Regions from separate parts of the Arthrobacter sp. SAFR-044 genome, predicted to be linked through region 3. Evidence: predicted binding sites of a transcription regulator. Region 3 holds the regulator's gene; each other region holds the start of a gene.

Region 1 (5,018 bases), on a different contig from region 3:
GTCGAGGCCGACGCGGGCCAGCAGCCGGGCTGCCTCCAGGTTGGTCTTGCGCCAGTCCACCCACCCGTTGGTGGCCTGTTCGTTGCCAAGGTAGATGTTCTCGGCGATGGACAGGTACGGGCTCAAGGCCAGTTCCTGGTGGATGATGACAATCCCGCGCTTCTCGCTGTCGGAGATGCTGGAAAAGTTGCAGGGTTCGTTTTCGAAGAGGATCTCCCCCTCGAAGGTGTTGTGTGGATAGACGCCGGACAACACTTTCATGAGTGTTGATTTGCCGGCTCCGTTTTCACCGCAGATGGCGTGGACCTCTCCACGGTTCACATCCAGGGTGACGTCCTGGAGGGCTTTTACGCCCGGGAACGTCTTGGTGATTCCTCGCATTTGAAGAATGGGTGTGTTCATCGTCAATTCCCACTGACTGGTCGAAGCTGGGCCTTCCTGCTGCTGCAGGAGGCGGCGGGAGGGGGCTGCGGCCGGACTCGCGGCCCGGCCACAGCCCCCGGACGCTGACTACTTGACGTCGGCGTCGGTGTAGTAGCCCGAGTCGATCAGTTCCTTCTTGTAGTTGTCCTTGGTGATGATCACGGACTTCAGCAGGAAGGCCGGGACAACCTTGACCTTGTTGTTGTAGGTCTTGGTGTCGTTGGTTTCCGCTTCCTGGCCCTTGAGGACGGCGTCGACCATCTTGACGGCCTGGGCGCCGAGCTGGCGGGTGTCCTTGAAGATGGTGGAGTACTGCTCACCGGCGATGATGGACTTCACGGAACCCTTTTCGGCGTCCTGGCCGGTCACCACGGGCAGGCTTCCCTTGGCGTAGCCGCCGGTGCTGGTGAGGGCCGAGATGATGCCGATGGAGAGGCCGTCATACGGGGACAGGACACCGTTCAGCTTGGTGCCGGAGCTGTAGGCGGAGGTGATGATGTCCTCCATGCGCTTCTGGGCCACGGGTGCCTGCCAGCGAAGGATCGCTGCCTGCTCAAACTTGGTCTGGCCGCTGGGGACCTTCAGGGTGCCTGCATCCAGGTACGGCTTGAGCGTGTCCATGGCGCCGGTCCAGAAGAAGTTGGCGTTGTTGTCGTCGGGGCTGCCGGCGAAGAGCTCGATGTTGAAGGGGCCCTTGCCGTCCACCTTCTTGCCGGTGGCATCGACGAGGCCCAGCCCGGTCAGCAGCGAGGTGGCCTGCTGGACACCCACGGTGTAGTTGTCGAACGTGGTGTAGTAGTCGACGTTCGGGGTGCCGTTGATGAGGCGGTCGTACGCGATGACCTTGACGTTCTGCTCCTTGGCCTTGGCCAGGACGTCAGTCAGGGTGGTGCCGTCAATGGCGGCGATGATCAGGGCCTTGGCGCCCTTGGTCAGCATGTTCTCGATCTGCGAAACCTGGGTGGGGATATCGTCATTGGCGAACTGGAGGTCCGTCTTGTAGCCGAGGTCCTTCAGGGACTTCTCCACGTTCGCTCCGTCAGCGATCCACCGTTCGGACGTCTGCGTGGGCATCGAAATGCCTACCAGCGAATCGCTGGGCTTGGCGGCACTGCTGGATTCGCTGGCCCCGCCACGGGAGCCGCAACCGGTGGCGCCCACCGTCAGGGCGAGGACAAGGGCCACCGCGCCCATCAGTTTTTTGATTCTCACCATTTTCTCCTTCCGCGGCAGCACTGCCGCGAAGTGTTGGTGGACCGGGCAGCACCGCTGCTCCCTGGTCCTGGCCACATTGTTGATGTGTCGGTTCAATATAGACCCATTTGTGAACGCTAACAAGAGTGCGCGACGGGAATTTCGAAAACCTTTCGGGTTCATTGACTTCTGGTTTGTTAGCGTTCACACTTGCTGCAGCACGTAGCTCCACCCTGACCCCTACAAAACCCGGTAACGAGGCCCATGCCTCCCGGACGGAGGCAACCCCATGCCAGATGCGCTGTTCACTTCCAGCTCCGAGTCCCGCCATGACCATTGCGTCATTGGGGTGGACTACGGAACCCTTTCAGGCCGTGCCGTGGTGGTGCGGGTCCGTGACGGCAAGGAACTTGGGAGTGCGGTCCATGAGTATCCGCACGCAGTGGTTACCGATGCCCTGCCCAAGGACCCAGCGGGCGCAGGATCCGACGGACAAGCCGCAAGGCTTCCCGGGGAATGGGCGCTGCAGGTGCCCAACGACTACCGGGAGGTCCTGCGGACCGCCGTCCCCGCCGCGGTGGCGGACGCCGGGATCGACCCTGCCGCCGTCGTCGGCATTGCCACGGATTTCACTGCCTGCACCATGGTCCCGGTCAAGGCGGACGGCACACCCCTCAACGAACTGCCCGGCTTCGCCAACCGCCCGCACGCCTACGTGAAGCTCTGGCGCCACCACGCTGCGCAGGGCCAGGCCGACCGGATCAACCGGCTTGCCGCCGAACGGGGGGAGGACTGGCTTCCCCGCTACGGGGGCCTGATCTCCTCTGAATGGGAGTTCGCCAAGGGGCTGCAGCTGCTGGAGGAGGACCCGGAGGCCTACGCCGCGATGGACCACTGGGTGGAGGCGGCGGACTGGATCGTCTGGCAGCTCTGCGGCCGGTATGTCCGCAACGCCTGCACTGCCGGCTACAAGGGCATCTACCAGGATGGCCGGTATCCTTCCGAAGAGTTCCTGGCCGCCCTGAACCCGGACTTCAAGGACTTTGTCAGCTCCAAGCTGGAGCACACCATCGGCCAGCTGGGGGACGCCGCCGGCACCCTTACGGCGGAGGCAGCGGCCTGGACCGGGCTGCCGGAGGGCATCGCGGTGGCCGTGGGAAACGTTGACGCCCATGTCACGGCCCCGGCCGCGAAGGCTGTGGAATCCGGCCAGCTGGTGGCGATCATGGGCACCTCCACCTGCCACGTCATGAACGGCAGCGAGCTGCGCGAGGTGCCGGGAATGTGCGGTGCCGTGGATGGTGGAATCGTGCCGGGCCTGTGGGGTTACGAGGCCGGACAGTCAGGCGTGGGCGACATCTTCGGCTGGTTCACCAAGTACGGCGTCCCGCCCGAATATCACCAGGCTGCCAAGGACGCCGGACTGGGGATTCACGAGTACCTCACCGAACTGGCATCCCGGCAGGCCATCGGACAGCACGGCCTGATCGCGCTCGACTGGCATTCCGGCAACCGTTCGGTCCTGGTGGACCACGAGCTTTCGGGCATGGTGGTGGGCCAGACCCTGGCCACCAGGCCGGAGGATACCTACCGCGCGCTGCTGGAAGCCACAGCCTTTGGAACCCGCACCATCGTGGACGCCTTCCGCGACGCCGGGGTCCCGGTCAAGGAATTCATCGTGGCCGGCGGCCTGCTCAAGAACAGGCTCCTGATGCAGATCTATGCAGACGCCACCGGCCTGCAGCTGTCCACCATCGGCTCGGAACAAGGTCCGGCCCTGGGATCGGCCATCCACGCCGCCGTCGCAGCGGGCGAATACGCGGACATCCGTGCGGCCGCCGCGGCCATGGGCGCCGAGCCCGGGGAGGTCTACACGCCAATTCCCGAAAACGCGGCCGCCTACGAAGAACTGTTCCAGGAATACAAGGCCCTCCACGACTACTTCGGCCGGGGCGGTAACGACGTGATGCACCGGCTCAAGGCCATCCAGCGCAAAGCCGCCCAAGCGGCCCAGCCTGGCGCAGGCGCCGTGTCCGAAGCACCCGTGGGGGTGTCCGCATGACCGCCGGAACAGGCGCCGGAACCGGTCTCCTGGAAACCATTGCCCGGGTCCGGGCGGAGGTGTGCGCCCTGCACGCGGAGCTGACCCGGTACGGACTGGTGGTGTGGACCGCCGGCAACGTTTCGGCCCGCGTTCCCGGCACCGACCTCATGGTCATCAAGCCCTCCGGCGTCTCGTACCAGGACCTGACCCCGGAGCAGATGATTGTCACCGACCTGTATGGCACCCCGGTCAGGGGCACCAACCTTGGTGGGGGCGGCACGGTGGACTGGGGCAATCCCGCGCTGTCGCCGTCGTCGGACACGGCCGCGCACGCCTACGTGTACCGGCACATGCCGGAGGTGGGAGGGGTGGTGCACACGCACTCCACGTATGCCACCGCGTGGGCTGCCCGGGGAGAAGCCATTCCGTGCGTGCTGACCATGATGGGGGACGAGTTCGGCGGGTCCATCCCCGTGGGCCCGTTCGCGCTGATCGGTGACGACTCGATCGGCCACGGCATCGTGGAAACGCTGAAGAATTCCAAGTCCCCTGCGGTCCTGATGCAGAACCACGGCCCGTTCACCATCGGCAAGGACGCCCGGTCCGCCGTGAAGGCCGCTGTCATGTGCGAGGAAGTGGCCCGCACCGTGCACGTTTCCCGGCAGCTGGGCGAGCCGCTGCCCATCGGCCAGGACCACATCGACTCCCTTTACGCCCGCTACCAGAACGTTTACGGCCAATAACCGGCCCAAAACTCTTCCCAGGAGAATTCATGAGCACCGCAGCAACCACGTCCCTCGACGGCTACGAAGTCTGGTTCCTTACGGGCAGCCAGCACCTCTACGGGGAGGAAGTCCTCAAGCAGGTGGCCGCCCAATCGCAGGAGATCGCCAACCAGCTCAATGCCTCCTCGTCGGTTCCCGTGCGGATCGTGTGGAAGCCGGTCCTGACCGACTCCGATGCCATCCGGCGCACCGCGCTGGAGGCGAACTCGGATGACTCGGTCATCGGAGTGACGGCCTGGATGCACACCTTCAGCCCGGCCAAGATGTGGATCCAGGGCCTGGACCTGCTGCGCAAGCCCCTGCTGCACCTGCATACGCAGGCCAACCGCGACCTGCCGTGGGCGGACATCGATTTCGATTTCATGAACCTGAACCAGGCCGCGCACGGCGACCGCGAGTTCGGCTACATCCAGTCCCGCCTGGGCATCGCCCGGAAGACCGTCGTCGGGCACGTCTCCAACCCCGAGGTGGCACGCCAAGTGGGTTCGTGGCAGCGGGCCGCCGCCGGCTGGGCCGCCGTCCGGAGCCTGAAGCTCACCCGCTTCGGCGACAACATGCGCAACGTGGCCGTG
Region 2 (5,018 bases), on a different contig from region 3:
TGGGCGCGTGGGTGACCTCGCAGATGCCATGAGCCTTGGTGACTTCGCTGCGCGCGTCTTCGGAATCCTTCCGTCCGTAGCCGGGGGCGTGCGTGTTTCCGGCGACAAAGACGGCCTGGTGCGGCGCATCGCGGTCTGCGGCGGCGCGGGGGATTCGCTGTTCAACGAGGTGCGGGCCAGCAATGCCGACGTCTACGTCACCGCCGACCTTCGGCACCACCCGGCGTCGGAAGCGCGCGAGGCCGCCCTGAACGGTAGGCCCTACCTGGTGGACGTTTCGCACTTTGCCAGCGAATGGCTCTGGCTGCCTGCCGCAGCCGCGGCCCTGGGCAACGTCCTGGCCGACCAGGGCCACGACGTGGAGATCCTGGTGAGCACCACCAACAGCGACCCTTGGGACTTCATCCTCACTCCGGGCTAGAGTCTAGGAAGCGCCGGTTCGGTGCCCGGCCCCGGCCGGAAGGGATTTAGCGGAGGTAGATGTGGCCAAGGCAGCACCGGCGGAACAGTTGAAGTTGCTCGAACTGCAGGGCCTTGACGCCCGGTTGAAAGGCCTCGCCAACCGCCGCCGCACGCTGGAGAACGATCCCCGCATCAAGGACCTCGAGGCCGCCCTGTCCGTTGCCAACGGTGAACTCGGCGCAGCCAAGGTGGCCGTGCACGACGCCGAGGCCGCGCTGAAGCGCGCAGAGGCCGATGTCGAACAGGTCGCCGCACGCATCGAACGCGACGAAGCCAGGCTCAACAGCGGCACCGGCCTGTCCAAGGACCTGGTGGCGCTGCAAAAAGACATCGCGTCGTTGAACAAGCGGCGCTCCGACCTTGAAGACGTGGAACTGGAAGTCATGGAGCGGCTGGACTCGCTGCGGGAGCGGCAGGCGGCCCAGCAGCAGATTGTCGATGACATCCAGGGGTCCTTTGGAACCATCAGGGCCGAACTTGATGCTGCCCTGGCCGAAGTGGAAACGGAAGCGGCAGGGCTTCGTGGCCAGCGCACCGAATTTGCCCAAGGCCTGGAGGCGGGCCTGGTGGCGGTCTACGAAAAGACGTTGGCCAAGCGCGGAGTCGGTGCCGCCCGGCTCTTCCACGGGACGTCCGAAGCCTCCGGCATGAAGCTCAGCCCCGGTGACCTCGCCGAGATCAAGGCAGCTGCGGCTGACGACGTCGTTTTCTGCCCGGACTCCGGCGCCATCCTGGTCCGCTCGGACGAGTGGTCCTAAGCAGCCGGCATGCATCCTGCCGGGCGGTCAGCCCGGCAGGATGATGTTCAGGGCGTGCGGTTTGCGGGCGGTCCCCGGCACCAGCTCGGCCTGCCACTTTTCGCGGGCAGCCTTCAAAAGGTCCGACGCCGCGGCGGGGGCTTTCCCGCGGCGAACCAGCAGGTGCCGCGCCAGTTCGCCGCGGGTGTGCTTGGCGAAATGGCTCACCACTTTCCGCACTCCGCCGCTCTCGGTGAAGACATTCACCGAGACGGTCTGTTCCGGCGGCGGTGCCCAGGCCGCCGCATACGTGCTGGACCGGCAATCCACCACGAGGTGCCCCTGGGCTGCGGCGCCCAGGGTGTCGCCAAGCTGCGCCTTCCAGAAGGGAGCCAGCCGGCCGACGTCGGGCAGTGCCGTAGCCATGGAGAGCCGGTAGGCGGGGACGCTGTCGCCGAAGCGAATGGCACCCCACAGGGCTGACACCACCAGCACCGATTCATCGGCCTTGCGCCGCTGGGCCGGCGTCAGGCTCCGGTATCCCAGCGCGTCATACAGGACGCCTGAGTAGATGCTGTGCGCCGGTGCCGCGGGCTCGGCGTGCAGGCGCGTATTGCGTTCGACGTCGTCGCGCAGTGACGCCCCGACGCCCAGCAGGGCGAGGGCATCCTGATGTGCGCTGACCGTTCCCAACGCCTCAAGGACCTTGGCCCGGTACGGGTTGAGCTCCGGGAAGCCCAGGGCGGACCAGTCGACGGCGGGGCCGCGGAGCGCGGGTGTCTTGCCTTCGGAAGGGGGAAGCAGAATCAGCACCGTCCGATCCTACCGGCGGCAAAAGGGGTGCGTTGGCGCCGGTAGACTGGGACCCGGATGGGACAGCCAGACGGCCGCGCGCCACGCAAGTGGCTCGAGGAACGTCCGGGCTCCGCAGGGCAGGGTGGTGGGTAACGCCCACTCGGGGTGACCCGCAGGCCAGTGCCACAGAAAACAGACCGCCTGCATTTCCGGCCACGGCCGGGAAGGGCAGGTAAGGGTGAAACGGTGGTGTAAGAGACCACCAGCTTCCCGGGTGACCGGGAAGGCTAGGTAAACCCCACCCGGAGCAAGGCCAGACAGGACACGTTCGAGGGCTGCCCGCCCGAGTGTCCGGGTAGGCCGCTGGAGGGTGCCGGCAACGGTACTCGTAGATGGATGGCCGTCGCTCCCTTTCCGGTAACGGCAGGGGAGAACAGAACCCGGCGTATCGGCTGTCCCATCCTTAAACCGCCTTTGACCACACCCTATGCGTCGGGGATCCTGAATCGTGCCCGTTATTCCTGAAACCCGTCCCGCACCCGCAGGGGGCATTCCCGGCATCCGTTCACAGGTTATTGCCCTTGCCGGTTTCCTGGCTCTGTCCGCCCTGGCCTGGGTACTCGCCTCGGTTCCCATCATCCTTAACTCCAACGGCTGGTACGCGGGCTCACTGAAAGCGCCGTGGATGCCGCCGTCGTGGATGTTCCGCACCACCTGGATGGTGCTGTACGCGGGCGTGGCGGCGGCCGCCTGGCTGGTCTGGCGCAAAGGGCGCCTGTCCGGGGCTACCCTGGCCGGCTATGTGGTGCAACTGCTGCTCAACACAGCATGGCCGGCAACCTTCTTCGCCATGTATCCCATGCTTGGAGTGGTGGCCCTGTGGGTTGCCTTCGCGGTCATCTGTGCGCTCACCGCAACCCTGGCGTTCCTGATCCTGCGGTTCGGCCCGGTGGACGCCGCCGCCGGGTACCTGGTGCTGCCGTATTTTTCCTGGCTGGTGTTCTCCGCCAGCCTGAACCTCTACTCCGCTATCCACAACTGAGGGCAGCAGCCGCAGCAGCTTCGCGGCCTCCCGGGCCATGTGAGTGATTTCACGCAGCGCGGGCGTGCTCCCTGCAGCGCGCCAAATTAGAATGGATCCCGGACGCAGGAGTTCTACCGCCGAAAGTTGCGCCCGCAGCCGGCGGTTTTTCTTTGCACGCGATCCAGGTGCCTGGGGGCCATCCCTGCAGGCGCCGGTGCCCCTGGACATCATCAGGTGGCCTACATCCGTGTACGACGACGTACACGGCTGAACCGAGGAAGGTATTTCTGTGAGCCAGACGTCTGATTCTTGTCTTGATACGTGGATGGGCCGGGAGGCCCTCGCCGAGGCCATGATCCCGGTGATCGGCAGGCTGTACCGCGAAAACAACGTGGTGACCAGCATCCACGGCCGGAGCCTGATCAACAAGTCCACCATGAACATCCTCAAGGCGCACCGCTTCGCGCGCCGGATGAGCAAGGACGAACTGCTCCTGGAGGACACGGCGCCCCTGCTGAACACGCTGGCCGGACTTGAGCTTGGCGCCGCCGCGATCGACATCGCCCGCCTGAACCAGAAGTTCAAGGAAGAAGGCAACGGCGCCACCCTGGAGGAATTCCTCCGCGAAGAGCTCGCCGAGATCGTCGGAAAGCGCGGCGGCGACGACCGCACCAGCACCGACGTCGTCCTCTACGGCTTTGGCCGCATCGGCCGGCTCCTGGCCCGCCTCCTCATCGAAAAGGCAGGCGGCGGCCACGGCCTGCGCCTGCGTGCCATCGTGGTCCGACGGGGCTCCGACAACGACCTCTCCAAGCGCGCCAGCCTGCTGCGCCGCGACTCGGTCCACGGGTCCTTCGAGGGCACCATCCGCATCGACGAGGCCGCCAACACCATCACGGCCAACGGCGTCCAGATCCAGGTCATCTACTCGAACGACCCCGCCACCATCGACTACACCGCCTACGGCATCAACAACGCCCTGGTGGTGGACAACACCGGCCGCTGGCGCGACGCCGAAGGCCTGTCCCAGCACCTGCAGAGCAAGGGCGTCGCCCGCGTCCTGCTGACCGCACCGGGCAAGGGTGAGCTGAAGAACATCGTCCACGGCATCAACCACCGGGACATCACCGACACGGACAAGATCGTCTCCGCGGCGTCCTGCACGACGAACGCCATCACCCCGGTCCTGAAGGCCATCAACGACAAGTTCGGCGTGGTCCACGGCCACGTCGAAACCGTCCACTCCTTCACCAACGACCAGAACCTGATCGACAACTTCCACAAGGGCGACCGCCGCGGCCGCTCCGCTGCACTGAACATGGTCATCACTGAAACCGGTGCCGCCAAAGCAGTGGCAAAGGCCCTGCCCGAACTCCTGGGCAAGCTCACCGGCAGCTCCATCCGCGTCCCCACCCCGGACGTATCCCTGGCCATCCTGAACCTCACCCTTGAAAACGGCACCACCAAGGACGAGGTCAACAACTACCTGCGCGAAATGTCGCTGCACTCCGACCTGCGCAAGCAGATCGACTACATCGACTCGCCCGAGGTCGTCTCCACGGACTTCGTGGGCTCCCGCCGCGCCGGCATCGTGGACGGACTGGCCACCGTGTCCACCGACAAGAACCTGGTGCTCTACGTCTGGTACGACAACGAGTTCGGCTACAGCTGCCAGGTGGTCCGCGTCATGGAAGAGATGGCAGGCGTGAACCCGCCGTCGTTCCCCGCCAAGGAAAGCGCGGCCGCCCTGGCCGCGATCGCCGTCTAGCCAAATCCGCCGGCATCCTGCGAATTCCCGGCTGATTCTCTGGAATCAGCCGGGAAACGGGACCACACTGGTGGCATGGACAACGAATCGACACTTCAGCACGAAACCACCCTCGAGCACGCACTGGACGTGGCCAAAGCCAACCATAAGGAAGCCGTGCGGCTGCTGGAACGCGCCCGTGCCGCCCAGAAAACCGGCGACGTCACCGATGAGCGGGTGCGCCAGCTCGAGA
Region 3 (5,018 bases):
GGTGCGCAGCTTGAGGACGGCGGCGCCGCGGCGCGGGCCGTTGCCGGTGTCATGCTTGAGAGCTTCCTGGTGGGCGGCGCCCAGAACTTGGACGTTGCCGAGCACGCCGCGGGCCGGGCGGAGCTGGTGTACGGCCAAAGCGTCACCGACGCCTGCATGGACTGGGACGTTTCCGCATCGGTCCTGGAACAGCTGGCGGCATCGGCACGGAAGCGGCGGCAGTCGAATTAGGGGGTGAAATAGGGGAGGCACTACTTTCACATCTGCCACATGAACATCTAGAGTATCTACTTAGGTGGTTGGTGGATGGCTCAGCATCGGAACACCGCATTGGCACGTACCTGGGGTCACTGTTGTCCATCCGTCAGCAAAGGAAAATAGGGAAATGTCGGCAGAACAGAACTTCTCCAACGCGAAGTTCCTGACCGTGGCTGAAGTAGCCGAGGTCATGCGCGTCTCCAAAATGACTGTTTACCGGCTGGTCCACTCCGGCGAAATGCCGGCGGTGCGGTTCGGCCGCTCCTACCGGGTCCCGGAAAACGCCGTTGAGCAGTACCTTAAGGGCGCCGTTGTGGACGGCCACACCGAGACCGCCTGAGACCGCCTGTCCTGAGCCGCCTCCGATAGGCGGTACCCTGTTAAGGAACGTTTTACGTCATTGTAAGAATCTGTCAGTTGTTCAGTTCGTAGCTTTGTCCACGGACATTCCCCATCAGGCAGGTACTGCATCTAGTTTGTAAGGAACTTTCGTGGGTTCAGTTATCAAGAAGCGTCGCAAGCGTATGGCCAAGAAGAAGCACCGCAAGCTGCTTCGCAAGACTCGTCACCAGCGCCGCAACAAGAAGTAGAGATACTTCGAACAGCGTGGAAATGCCCGTCGCCTACCCAGGCGGCGGGCTTTTCTGTTACCCGGCACCCAACTGGCTGGCAGTAGATGTCGTTTTGGGCGCTCAAAACGGCATCTACTGCCATCTAGATGCGGGGGCCGCGGATGCGGGCGAAGCCTTTCCAGAGGCCATACACAGCACCGCCGAAGGTTGCCGCCTTGAGGCCCAGCGTGGCAGCGCGGCGGCCGGACCGGAAATCATAGACAGGCCAGTTCCGGTCACGGGCGTGGCGGCGGAGCTTGGCGTCCGGGTTGATGGCCACAGGGTGTCCCACCAGTGACAGCAGCGGGACGTCATTGTAGGAATCGCTGTATGCCCAGCAGCGCTTGAGGTCCAGATCCTCTTGGTCCGCGATGGCCTGGACGGCCACGGCTTTGGCCGAGCCGTGCAGGATGTCGCCAACCAGGCGCCCGGTGTACATGCCGTCCGACACTTCGCCCACCGTGCCCAGGGCTCCGGTCAAGCCCAGCCGGGTGGAGATCACCGTTGCCACTTCGATGGGCGTGGCCGTCACCAGCCATACGCGGCGGCCCACCCGGAGGTGCTGCTCCGCCAGCGCCTTGGCGCCAGGCCAGATCCGTGACGCGATCATCTCGTCATAGACTTCCTCGCCGAGGGCCTTGATGTCGTCAACGGTGATTCCGGCGGCCAGCGTCAGGGCCGAATCGCGCACCGCATGGACGTCGTCGATGTTTTCCCCGCGCGTCACGAACTTGAACTGCTTCCACGCGAACCCGGCGGCCTGGGCCAAGGTGAAAGCCCCCCGCTGGTGCATCTTCCGGGCTACGTGGAAGAGGCTGGCCCCGCGCATCAGCGTATTATCCACGTCGAAAAACGCCGCTTCACCGGGCTGCGGCGCAGCAACCGGCCGCGTGACGACGGCGACGTATTTCTCCTCGGGCATGGACTTGAGTCTAGTCAATCCACCCCCGGGCCGCCGTCGGCGTCACCCGGACGGCGCGAACGGCGATACCGTTAAGCCATGGCTACCCCCCGCGTCGTCCTGGTCACCAAAGCTGACTGCCACCTTTGCGAGGAGGCGCGCGACGCCGTCGGCCGGGTCACTGCCTCGCTGGGGCTTACCTGGAGCGAAGAGCGGGTGGACAACCAGCCGGAATTGCGGGAGCGCTACGCCGAGGAAATCCCGGTGGTCCTGGTGGACGGGGTGCAGCGCGACTTCTGGAAGATCGACGAGGCCCGGCTGGAACGCGTCCTGCAGCGCGCCATGGCCAATTAGGGGGATGTGAGTGACGTCCTTGGATTCAACGTCCCAGCCTGTCCCGGGCCTTCCGGATGCCACGGGCGCACCGGCAAAGCAGATTCCTCCTGCCGCCGTGGCCCGGCTGACGCTGTACCTCCGTGCCCTGAACACCATGCTGTCCGAAGGAGTTGAGCGCGTCTCCTCCGAATCCCTGGCGGAAGCCTCCGGCGTCAGTTCTTCCACGCTGCGCAAGGACCTGTCCCATGTGGGGTCCTACGGCACCAGGGGCGTGGGCTACGAGGTCCAGTACCTCAGCCGCCACATCGCGGCAGCCCTGGGACTGACGCATGACTGGAAAGTGGCCATTGTGGGAGCCGGAAACCTGGGCAAGGCGCTGGCACGCTACGGCGGTTTCGAATCGCGGGGCTTCGACGTGGTCGCCATCTTCGACGCTGACCAGATGGTAGTGGGCAGTGAGGTGGGATGGCTGCGGGTGAGCGACGTGGCCGACCTTGAAACAGTCCTGCACCGCACCGGGGCCAACATGGTGGTGCTGGCGCTGCCGGCCGCGGTGGCCCAGGGTGTCTGCGACCGGGTGGTGGCGGCGGGCGTGCACAGCGTGCTCAGCTTCGCCCCCGTGATGCTGCAGGTTCCGGAGGGGGTCAACCTCCGTAAGGTGGACATGGCCACGGAACTGCAAATCCTGGCCTATCACGCCCAGCGCGCGCAGACGCCGGGTCAGACAGCCTAGAGGCCAGCATTAAAAGCGGCGGCCCGGGATGCTGGACATCCCGGGCCGCCGATGCGCTGGACAGCTGGAGGTTACCGGCCGTAAGGGTTGCCGAAGCCGCCGGAATACGGGTTGGTGAAGGGCTGCTGCTTCCGGAAGTACGGGGCAGCGGCGGGGAGGTAGAGCAGGACGATGGCGGCGATCCCAAGGACGGTACCCAGCGTTCCGAACGTGGGAACTCCGAACAGGCCGAGTACGGACAGCGCTGCAAACACCGTTCCGAGGATGCGGGCCCAGTTCTTGCCCTTGCGGATGAAGAAGGCCACCAGCAGGTAGAGGGCGGCGCCGATGATGGCGAAAACCACCAACGTGCCGGCGATGACGCTCTTGATGTCGTCGTAGGTGACCCCCGCCCCGCTGGCCTGGACCTGCTGTTCAAAGGCCTGCCGGAACTGGGGGTCATCCAGCTGGGTAAGGCCGGTGAGCATGGCGATGACAAAAATTACGGCGGAGGCGATCAGCAGCCAGAAGGAGATGTTCACCAACTGGGGGATGCCGTTGCTGCCGGCCGGCTGCGGCTGCTCTGAAGGGTACTGGGCGTAAGGGGACTGGCCATAAGGCGACTGGCCGTACTGGGGTGGGTTCTGGCTGTAGCCCGGGGCCTGCGGTGCATTCTGGCCATACTGGGAACCGTACTGCGGAGCGTTCTGCCCGTACTGTGGCGCTGCGGGCGGCTGGGATCCGTACTGGGGCTGGTTCTGACCGTACTGGGGAGCGTTCTGGCCATATTGCGGCGCGTTCTGGCCGTAGCGGGGCTGCTGCGGTCCAGGCTGCTGGCTGCCGGACTGCTCACTGCCTGGCTGGCCATTGCCGGAGTGGGGGTCTTGGGGCGCGGGAGGCGGGACGGGAGGAGTACTCATTGGCGTTCCTTCTGCAGGTCGGGATCCGGGTAGGGCTGCCGGGAATCGGTCCTCAGCCTTCCCCCCAGCATGGCTTAAGACCACCGTACCCCCGGCGGACTGCCTTGCGGGTGATTCAGGCGGGATCAACGCCCGCGGCCGGGAGGTAAACCCGAGCGTTGGGAGCCCTTTGTTAAACACGGCACCCCGGTACAAGGCCGGACTGGCCTGGTACCGGGGTGTCCGTGAACGGGGAGACTTATGCTGCGGGGGCGATGAAGGCCAGTTCCAGGTTGATGGCAACCTTGTCGCTGACCAGCACGCCGCCGGCCTCGAGGACGGCGTTCCAGGTCAGGCCGAAGTCCTTGCGGCTGATGGTGGTTTCGGCGGTGAGGCCGGCGCGGGTGTTGCCGAACGGATCGACGGCCACACCGTGGAGCTCGGTCTCGAGGGCGACGGGACGGGTGACGCCCTTGATGGTGAGGTCGCCCTGGAGCTCGTAGGCGTCGCCCTTGGCGACGATCGCGTTGGAAACGAAGGAGATTTCCGGGAACTGCTCGACGTCGAAGAAGTCTTCGCCGCGGACGTGGCCGTCGCGGTTAACGTCGCCGGAGTCGAAGCTGGCGGTCTTGATGGTGGCGTTGACCTTGGAGTCGGCCACGTTTTCGGCAAGGTCCAGGGTGGCCTCGGCTTCCTTGAACTGGCCACGGACCTTGCTGATGCCCGCGTGGCGGACGGTGAAGCCGATCTCGCTGTGGGAGTTGTCCAGGGTCCAGGTGCCGGTGGTGACGTCTGCGGGAAGTGCCATGATGTTGCTCCTTGGTGTGAATGCTGCTGCTGTGATCGTGCGGTTGAACCTTCATCGGTTGAAGTCTCAACTAACTTGGTGCATCCAGTATAAACATGCGTTTGCATGTTTTGTTCCCGCTTTCGGAACATTTCTTCAGAAACTTGGGTTCTACTCTTTGTAGAAAGCGCGCACGGAAGATTTCGGATCGCACGCCATCTTTGAGAAACTGGTAAACATGCCCCAAGCCACTGTCCATCTGCTCCGCCACGGCGAGGTCCACAATCCCGACGGCGTTCTCTATGGACGGCTCCCGGAATTCCACCTCTCCGAACTCGGGCAGGAGATGGCCCGGGTGCTTGCCGAACACTTTCGCGAGCGCGCCGGGCGCGGCGCCCGGATCACCTACCTGGCCGCCTCTCCGCTGGACCGTGCGCAGGAAACTGCACGGCCGACGTCGGAAGCGCTGCACCTGCAGATCCACACCGACGGGCGCATCATCGAAGCGGAAAAC
Region 4 (5,018 bases), on a different contig from region 3:
TCTCATAGTCGCCGACCTTGATGACTTTCGTAACGCCGTCTTCGAAGCTGAGGGCTACTTTGTGGCCCATGGGGTCCTCCTGACTGGGCGGGCGCGTCGTCGCGTCCGGGAAAAGTTGGGGCGTGCCCGTCGGGCACAGGGGTGGGAGCTGCCGTGCGGCGCCCGTTCGTCCCGGGCGCCGGCTGCGGGCAGGTCAGATCATGTAGACGTCCACCACGTGGTGGATGTAGTCGTTCTTCAGGACCACTTTCTTCTTCAGGATCACCGGCTGCGGGCCGGAGAGGTCCAGGGTGTAGTAGCTGGTGCCGAAGTAGGTGTCCGTCGTGTTGTAGCGGAAGTAGAGGGTGAACCAGTTGAAGCGCACCTCCACCGTGCCGCCGTCGTTCGACAACACCTCGATGTCCGTGATGTTGTGGCCCGTGCGCGGCTCCGGGAGGGAAGTGGCCGATGACCTGTCGGTCTTGATCCGGAACACCCGGTCCTCGATGCCGCCGCGGTTGTCGTAGTAGATCAGGGAGATCTCGTTCTGGGGGTCCTGCGTCAGCTGGTCGTCCACGTCCCAGGCCGGCATCCAGAATTCGGAGTCCGGGTGGTAGCACTCCAGCCATTCATCGAACTGGCGGTCATCCAGCAGGCGGGCTTCCCGGTAGAGGAACGCCCGGACGGTTTCGAGGTTTGCGATCTCCTCCGCGGTCTTCAGGGCCGGGGCGGTGTGGGTCAGGTTGGTCATGGGTTCTGCGCTCTCTGTGGTTGCGGCGGGCTCTCTCAGGCAGTGACGGGAACGGATTCCAGGGCGGAACGCTCCTCTTCCTCCGCCAGGGCCCGGTCCATGACTTCCTTCCAGTACCCGTGCTGGATGGGGTAGAGCCCTTCGTCTTCGGTGCGCACGCCGGAGGCGATCACCCGGGTCATGCCCAGGGCCTGCGCCTGCTCATCCGGTCCGGTGATCTCGTGGGTGGAGCCGCGGGTCATGTCGTTCCACGGTGCGCTGGTGGCCCAGTAGGTCTTGTTGCAGGAGCGGAATTCCTCCAAGTCGTCCGGGGTGGCCATGCCCGTGGCGTTGAAGAAGTCCTCGTACTGGCGGATGCGCTTTGAACGGTTCTCCTGGGACTCGCCCTTGGGGGCGATGCAGTAGATGGTCACCTCGGTCTGGTCCGCGGAGATCGGCCGGAAGTGGCGGATCTGCGAGGAGAACTGGTCCATGATGTAGACGTTCGGGTACAGGCACAGGTTGCGGGAGATGTTGATCATGAAGTTCGCCATCTCCTCGCCGTACTTGGCCACAAGCTCGTCGCGGCGGTCCCAGAGCGGACGGTCCTGGGGGTTGGTCCATTCCTGCCACAGCAGCAGGTGTCCGTGGTCATAGGAGTAGAAACCTCCCTTGACCTTGCCCCACTTGCCGGCGTCCATGGCCTTGGTCTTATTGGCGGAGTCGCCGGCGCTGCGGCGCGCGGTGGTGGCGGCATAGTTCCAGTGCACGGCCGTGACGTGGTAGCCGTCCGCGCCGTTCTCGGCCTGGACCTTCCAGTTGCCGTCGTAGGTGTAGGTGGACGAACCCCGCAGCACTTCCAGGCCTTCGGGCGACTGGTCGACAATCGAGTCGATGACCTTGGTGGCATCGCCCAGGTGCTCCTCGAGCGGGAGCACGTCGGCCTTCAGCGAGCCGAACAGGAAGCCGCGGTAGGACTCGAAGCGGGCCACCGTGGTGAGGTCGTGCGAGCCTTCCTTGTTGAAGGTCTCGGGGTAGCCGGCGTTCCGGGAGTCCTTGACCTTCAGCAGCTCGCCGGAGTTCTTGAAGGTCCAGCCGTGGAAGGGGCAGGTGAAGGTGGTGCGGTTGTCCGTCTTACGCCGGCACAGCATGGCGCCGCGGTGCGAACAGGCGTTCACCAGGCAGTTCAGCTTCCCGTCCTTGTCCCGGGTGATCATCACGGGGGTGCGGCCGATGTAGGTGGTGAAGTAGTCGCCCACGTTGGGGATCTGCGACTCGTGGGCGAGGTACACCCAGTTGCCTTCGAAGATGTGCTTCATCTCGAGTTCGAAGATCTCCTGGTCGGTGAAGATCTCGCGCTTGGCCCGGATGACGCCGTTCTCTCGGTCGTCGATCACGGCGTCTGCAAGGACCTCGCGGGCATGGATCAGGTTCTCGGTCATGGCGTGCTCCTTCATTGGAGATTGCTGGACGGATGGGCGGAGGTCCACTCGGGAAAAGGCTTCGGCGGCGGACGTTGTCCAGCAATTCTTGCCGCTCGTGATTGGCCTCACATCAGGCAAATACCTAGGTTCCACCAAGGGTGCCTTTATGTACTGATAATGACTCAAAAGGCGCCTAGTTGATATTTGTAGCGTCCTTATCTCCGGCTTACGCTTGAGACCGAGATCACGCGGTGCGGCGCAGGGCAGGTGGAACGTCCGCCCCGCAGGCCGCGTGGGGAGCAGGAGCCCTTCCTGTCCCATTCAATGAAGAAGGTGGACATCGTCATGACCCAAACCCCAACGGACAGCCGCACTGAAAACGAAGGCACCGCCGTCGAAGCAGGCTCCAAGGCAACCGAGCGGTTCGCTGCGTCAGGCAAGCTCTCCCGCGTGGATGTATCCAAAGAACGGGTGAGCCTGCTGGCCGGCGCACTGATCAAGGCCGCCAACGACATCGTCGTCGAGCACCAGGTCACCTACGAGGAATACAACGCCCTGAAAGCGTGGCTGATCAAGGTGGGCACGGACGGTGAATGGCCGCTGTTCCTCGACGTCTGGCTTGAACACACCGTTGAGGACGTGAACTCCCAGGACCGTCCCGGCACCGTCGGCACCATCGAGGGCCCCTACTACGTTCCCGGCTCTCCGGAACTCCAGACGCCCGCCACCGTGGAAATGCGCGACGACGAAGAGGGCACCCCGCTGCGCTTCACCGGCCAGTTCACCGACACCGACGGCAACCCCATCCAGGGTGCCCAGGTGGAGATCTGGCACGCGGACGCCGCCGGCTTCTACTCCCAGTACGCCCCGGGCATGCCCGAGTGGCTGTTCCGGGCCACCGTCAAGGCCTCCGACGACGGCCGGTTCGAGATCAACACGATGCGTCCGGCGCCCTACCAGATCCCCACGGACGGCGCCTGCGGGCAGCTGATCAACGCCGCGGGCTGGCACGCCTGGCGTCCCGCGCACATCCACATCAAGGTATCCGCGCCGGGCTACGAGCCGGTCACGCAGCAGCTGTACTTCCCCGGCGACCCCCACAACGCGGACGACATCGCCTCGGCAGTGAAGCCTGAACTGATGCTGGACCCCCGCCCCCGTACCGACGGGAAGGGCGAGGAAGTAGTTTATGACTACGTCCTGGCAAAGCAGGGCCAGAAGAAGTAGCAGGCAAACTGGGAGTTACCCCCGCACGGAGGCGCTCCGGAGCTGATGCTTCGGAGCGCCTCCGGTTTTTCCGCGCCAGCCAGGAGTTCCGATGAGCCATCCCCGCCCCGACCCGGCCGCCACATCCGTCGGGTCGGCCCCGCCGGCGCCGGCGCCGGAACCCCTTCTGGAACGCCCGGGGGTCCGGCCCGCTGGTCCGCGCCGGATTCTTCGCGACCTGGGCCTGTCGTATGTCTCCAACGGGGCAATCGGGCTCATTTTCGCGGCGTCCGGACCCATCGCCGTCACCCTGGCCGTGGGGTCGGCCGGCGGCCTGACCCAGGGCCAGCTGTCGTCCTGGGTTTTTGGCATTCTCTTTTCCGGCGGGGCGGCCACGCTGCTGATGTCGCTCGTTTACCGGCAGCCCCTGGGCTTCGCCTGGTCCATCCCCGGCACGGTACTCCTGGGACCATCGCTGCAGCACCTGGCCTTCCCCGAAGTCGTCGGGGCCTTCTTCACCTCCGGCCTGCTGATCCTCGCCCTGGGCGCCACCGGGGTGGTGCGCAAAGCGATGGCGCTGGTGCCCATGCCGCTCGTGATGGCCATGGTGGCCGCGGTGTTCCTGAAATTCGGCACCGACATCGTTGCCTCAACGCAGGACAACCCGGCCGTGGCGGCTCCGATGGTGGTTGCGTTCCTGGTCCTCACCGCGGTCCCCAAGCTTGGCCGGTACCTACCGCCGGTCCTGGGCACCCTGGTGGCAGGCGGCATCGCAGTGGCGGCCAGCGGCCAGTTCCACCTGCCACCTGGCGGACCGCTCCTGGCCACCCCGGTCTTCACCGCCCCTGATTTCACGTGGGCCGCCCAGCTCGAACTGGTGGTTCCGCTGGCCCTCACCGTCCTGTTCGTCCAAAACGGCCAGGGCATCGCCGTCCTCCGCGCCGCCGGCCATCAGCCGCCGGTGAATGCCTTCGCTATTGCCTCCGGAGCGTTCTCGGTGCTGAACGCCGGGTTCGGGGCCGTTTCGGCATGCGTTACCGGCCCCACCAACGCGCTGTTGACCTCGTCCGGGAAGAGGGAGCGCCAATATACGGCCGCCGTGGCGTACGGCCTGCTGGCCCTGGTGTTCGCGGCGTTTGCCCCCACCCTGACCCGGCTGATGCTGGCCGCGCCCAAAGAGTTCGTTCTGGCGCTGGGTGGCATCGCGATGCTGCGGGCACTTCAGCAGGCCTTCGTGACCGCCTTCGCCACCAGCTTCACCCTGGGTTCGCTGGTGACGTTCGTGGTGACCATCTCGGGCATGAACCTCTTCAACATCCATGCAGCCTTCTGGGGCCTGGTGATTGGCTACGGGGTGTCCCGCCTGCTGGAGCGTGAGGACCACGCCCAATCCTGACAGCTGCACTTCCCGGCGGGTTCTTCTGCGTCAGCGCATGTCCGGTTCCAGCGCCCAGGCAAGCCGGTGCAGGAAAGTCGCGGTCCTGCTCCTGAACGCCAGCCATGCAGGCCGCTCCCACCAGGGCTTCGCGCTGATCTGCGGGGCGTGGGGCTGTGCGCTTTCACCCGTGCGGATGGCGCCCGCAAATAAGAGGGCAATGAGGCTTGCGCTTTCCATCGTTCTCCAAGCTCTACTGATCAATCCGGTGTACCACCACCGTGCCCTTCCAAATAAGGCTTCA

Evidence for each region. The regulator Rex, encoded in region 3, represses fermentation and respiration genes when NADH is low (regulators of the CRP and FNR family bind a similar motif). The targets are predictions, from matches to a motif close to CTTGTGAANNNNTTCACAAG.
Region 1: araB (ribulokinase) is a predicted target of Rex. The motif match lies at 1,745-1,764, and genes of this name have one in related genera.
Region 2: ACR65J_RS07400 (glyceraldehyde-3-phosphate dehydrogenase) is a predicted target of Rex. The motif match lies at 3,073-3,092, and genes of this name have one in related genera.
Region 4: benA (benzoate 1,2-dioxygenase large subunit) is a predicted target of Rex. The motif match lies at 2,246-2,265, and genes of this name have one in related genera.

Annotation. Positions count from the first base shown of each region.
Region 1 covers NZ_JBPFDN010000022.1:18,055-23,072, forward strand. Annotated here, with positions in the region: gene mmsA (multiple monosaccharide ABC transporter ATP-binding protein) at 1-402, opposite strand, end outside; gene chvE (multiple monosaccharide ABC transporter substrate-binding protein) at 511-1,638, opposite strand; gene araB (ribulokinase) at 1,907-3,679, shown strand; gene ACR65J_RS20685 (L-ribulose-5-phosphate 4-epimerase) at 3,676-4,404, shown strand; gene araA (L-arabinose isomerase) at 4,434-5,018, shown strand, end outside.
Region 2 covers NZ_JBPFDN010000004.1:8,284-13,301, forward strand. Annotated here, with positions in the region: gene ACR65J_RS07375 (Nif3-like dinuclear metal center hexameric protein) at 1-421, shown strand, start outside; gene ACR65J_RS07380 (zinc ribbon domain-containing protein) at 483-1,220, shown strand; gene ACR65J_RS07385 (YaaA family protein) at 1,248-2,012, opposite strand; RNA gene rnpB (RNase P RNA component class A) at 2,071-2,458, shown strand; gene ACR65J_RS07395 (TspO/MBR family protein) at 2,503-3,036, shown strand; gene ACR65J_RS07400 (glyceraldehyde-3-phosphate dehydrogenase) at 3,308-4,786, shown strand; gene ACR65J_RS07405 (hypothetical protein) at 4,862-5,018, shown strand, end outside.
Region 3 covers NZ_JBPFDN010000006.1:113,232-118,249, forward strand. Annotated here, with positions in the region: gene ACR65J_RS11080 (3-deoxy-7-phosphoheptulonate synthase) at 1-231, shown strand, start outside; gene ACR65J_RS11085 (helix-turn-helix domain-containing protein) at 386-598, shown strand; gene ACR65J_RS11090 (30S ribosomal protein bS22) at 750-848, shown strand; gene ACR65J_RS11095 (HAD family hydrolase) at 973-1,791, opposite strand; gene ACR65J_RS11100 (glutaredoxin family protein) at 1,870-2,124, shown strand; gene ACR65J_RS11105 (redox-sensing transcriptional repressor Rex) at 2,135-2,839, shown strand; gene ACR65J_RS11110 (ABC transporter permease family protein) at 2,911-3,738, opposite strand; gene ACR65J_RS11115 (YceI family protein) at 3,977-4,525, opposite strand; gene ACR65J_RS11120 (histidine phosphatase family protein) at 4,743-5,018, shown strand, end outside.
Region 4 covers NZ_JBPFDN010000003.1:92,986-98,003, reverse strand. Annotated here, with positions in the region: gene benC (benzoate 1,2-dioxygenase electron transfer component BenC) at 1-70, opposite strand, end outside; gene benB (benzoate 1,2-dioxygenase small subunit) at 194-730, opposite strand; gene benA (benzoate 1,2-dioxygenase large subunit) at 766-2,151, opposite strand; gene catA (catechol 1,2-dioxygenase) at 2,479-3,360, shown strand; gene ACR65J_RS05505 (benzoate/H(+) symporter BenE family transporter) at 3,452-4,735, shown strand; gene ACR65J_RS05500 (hypothetical protein) at 4,766-4,954, opposite strand.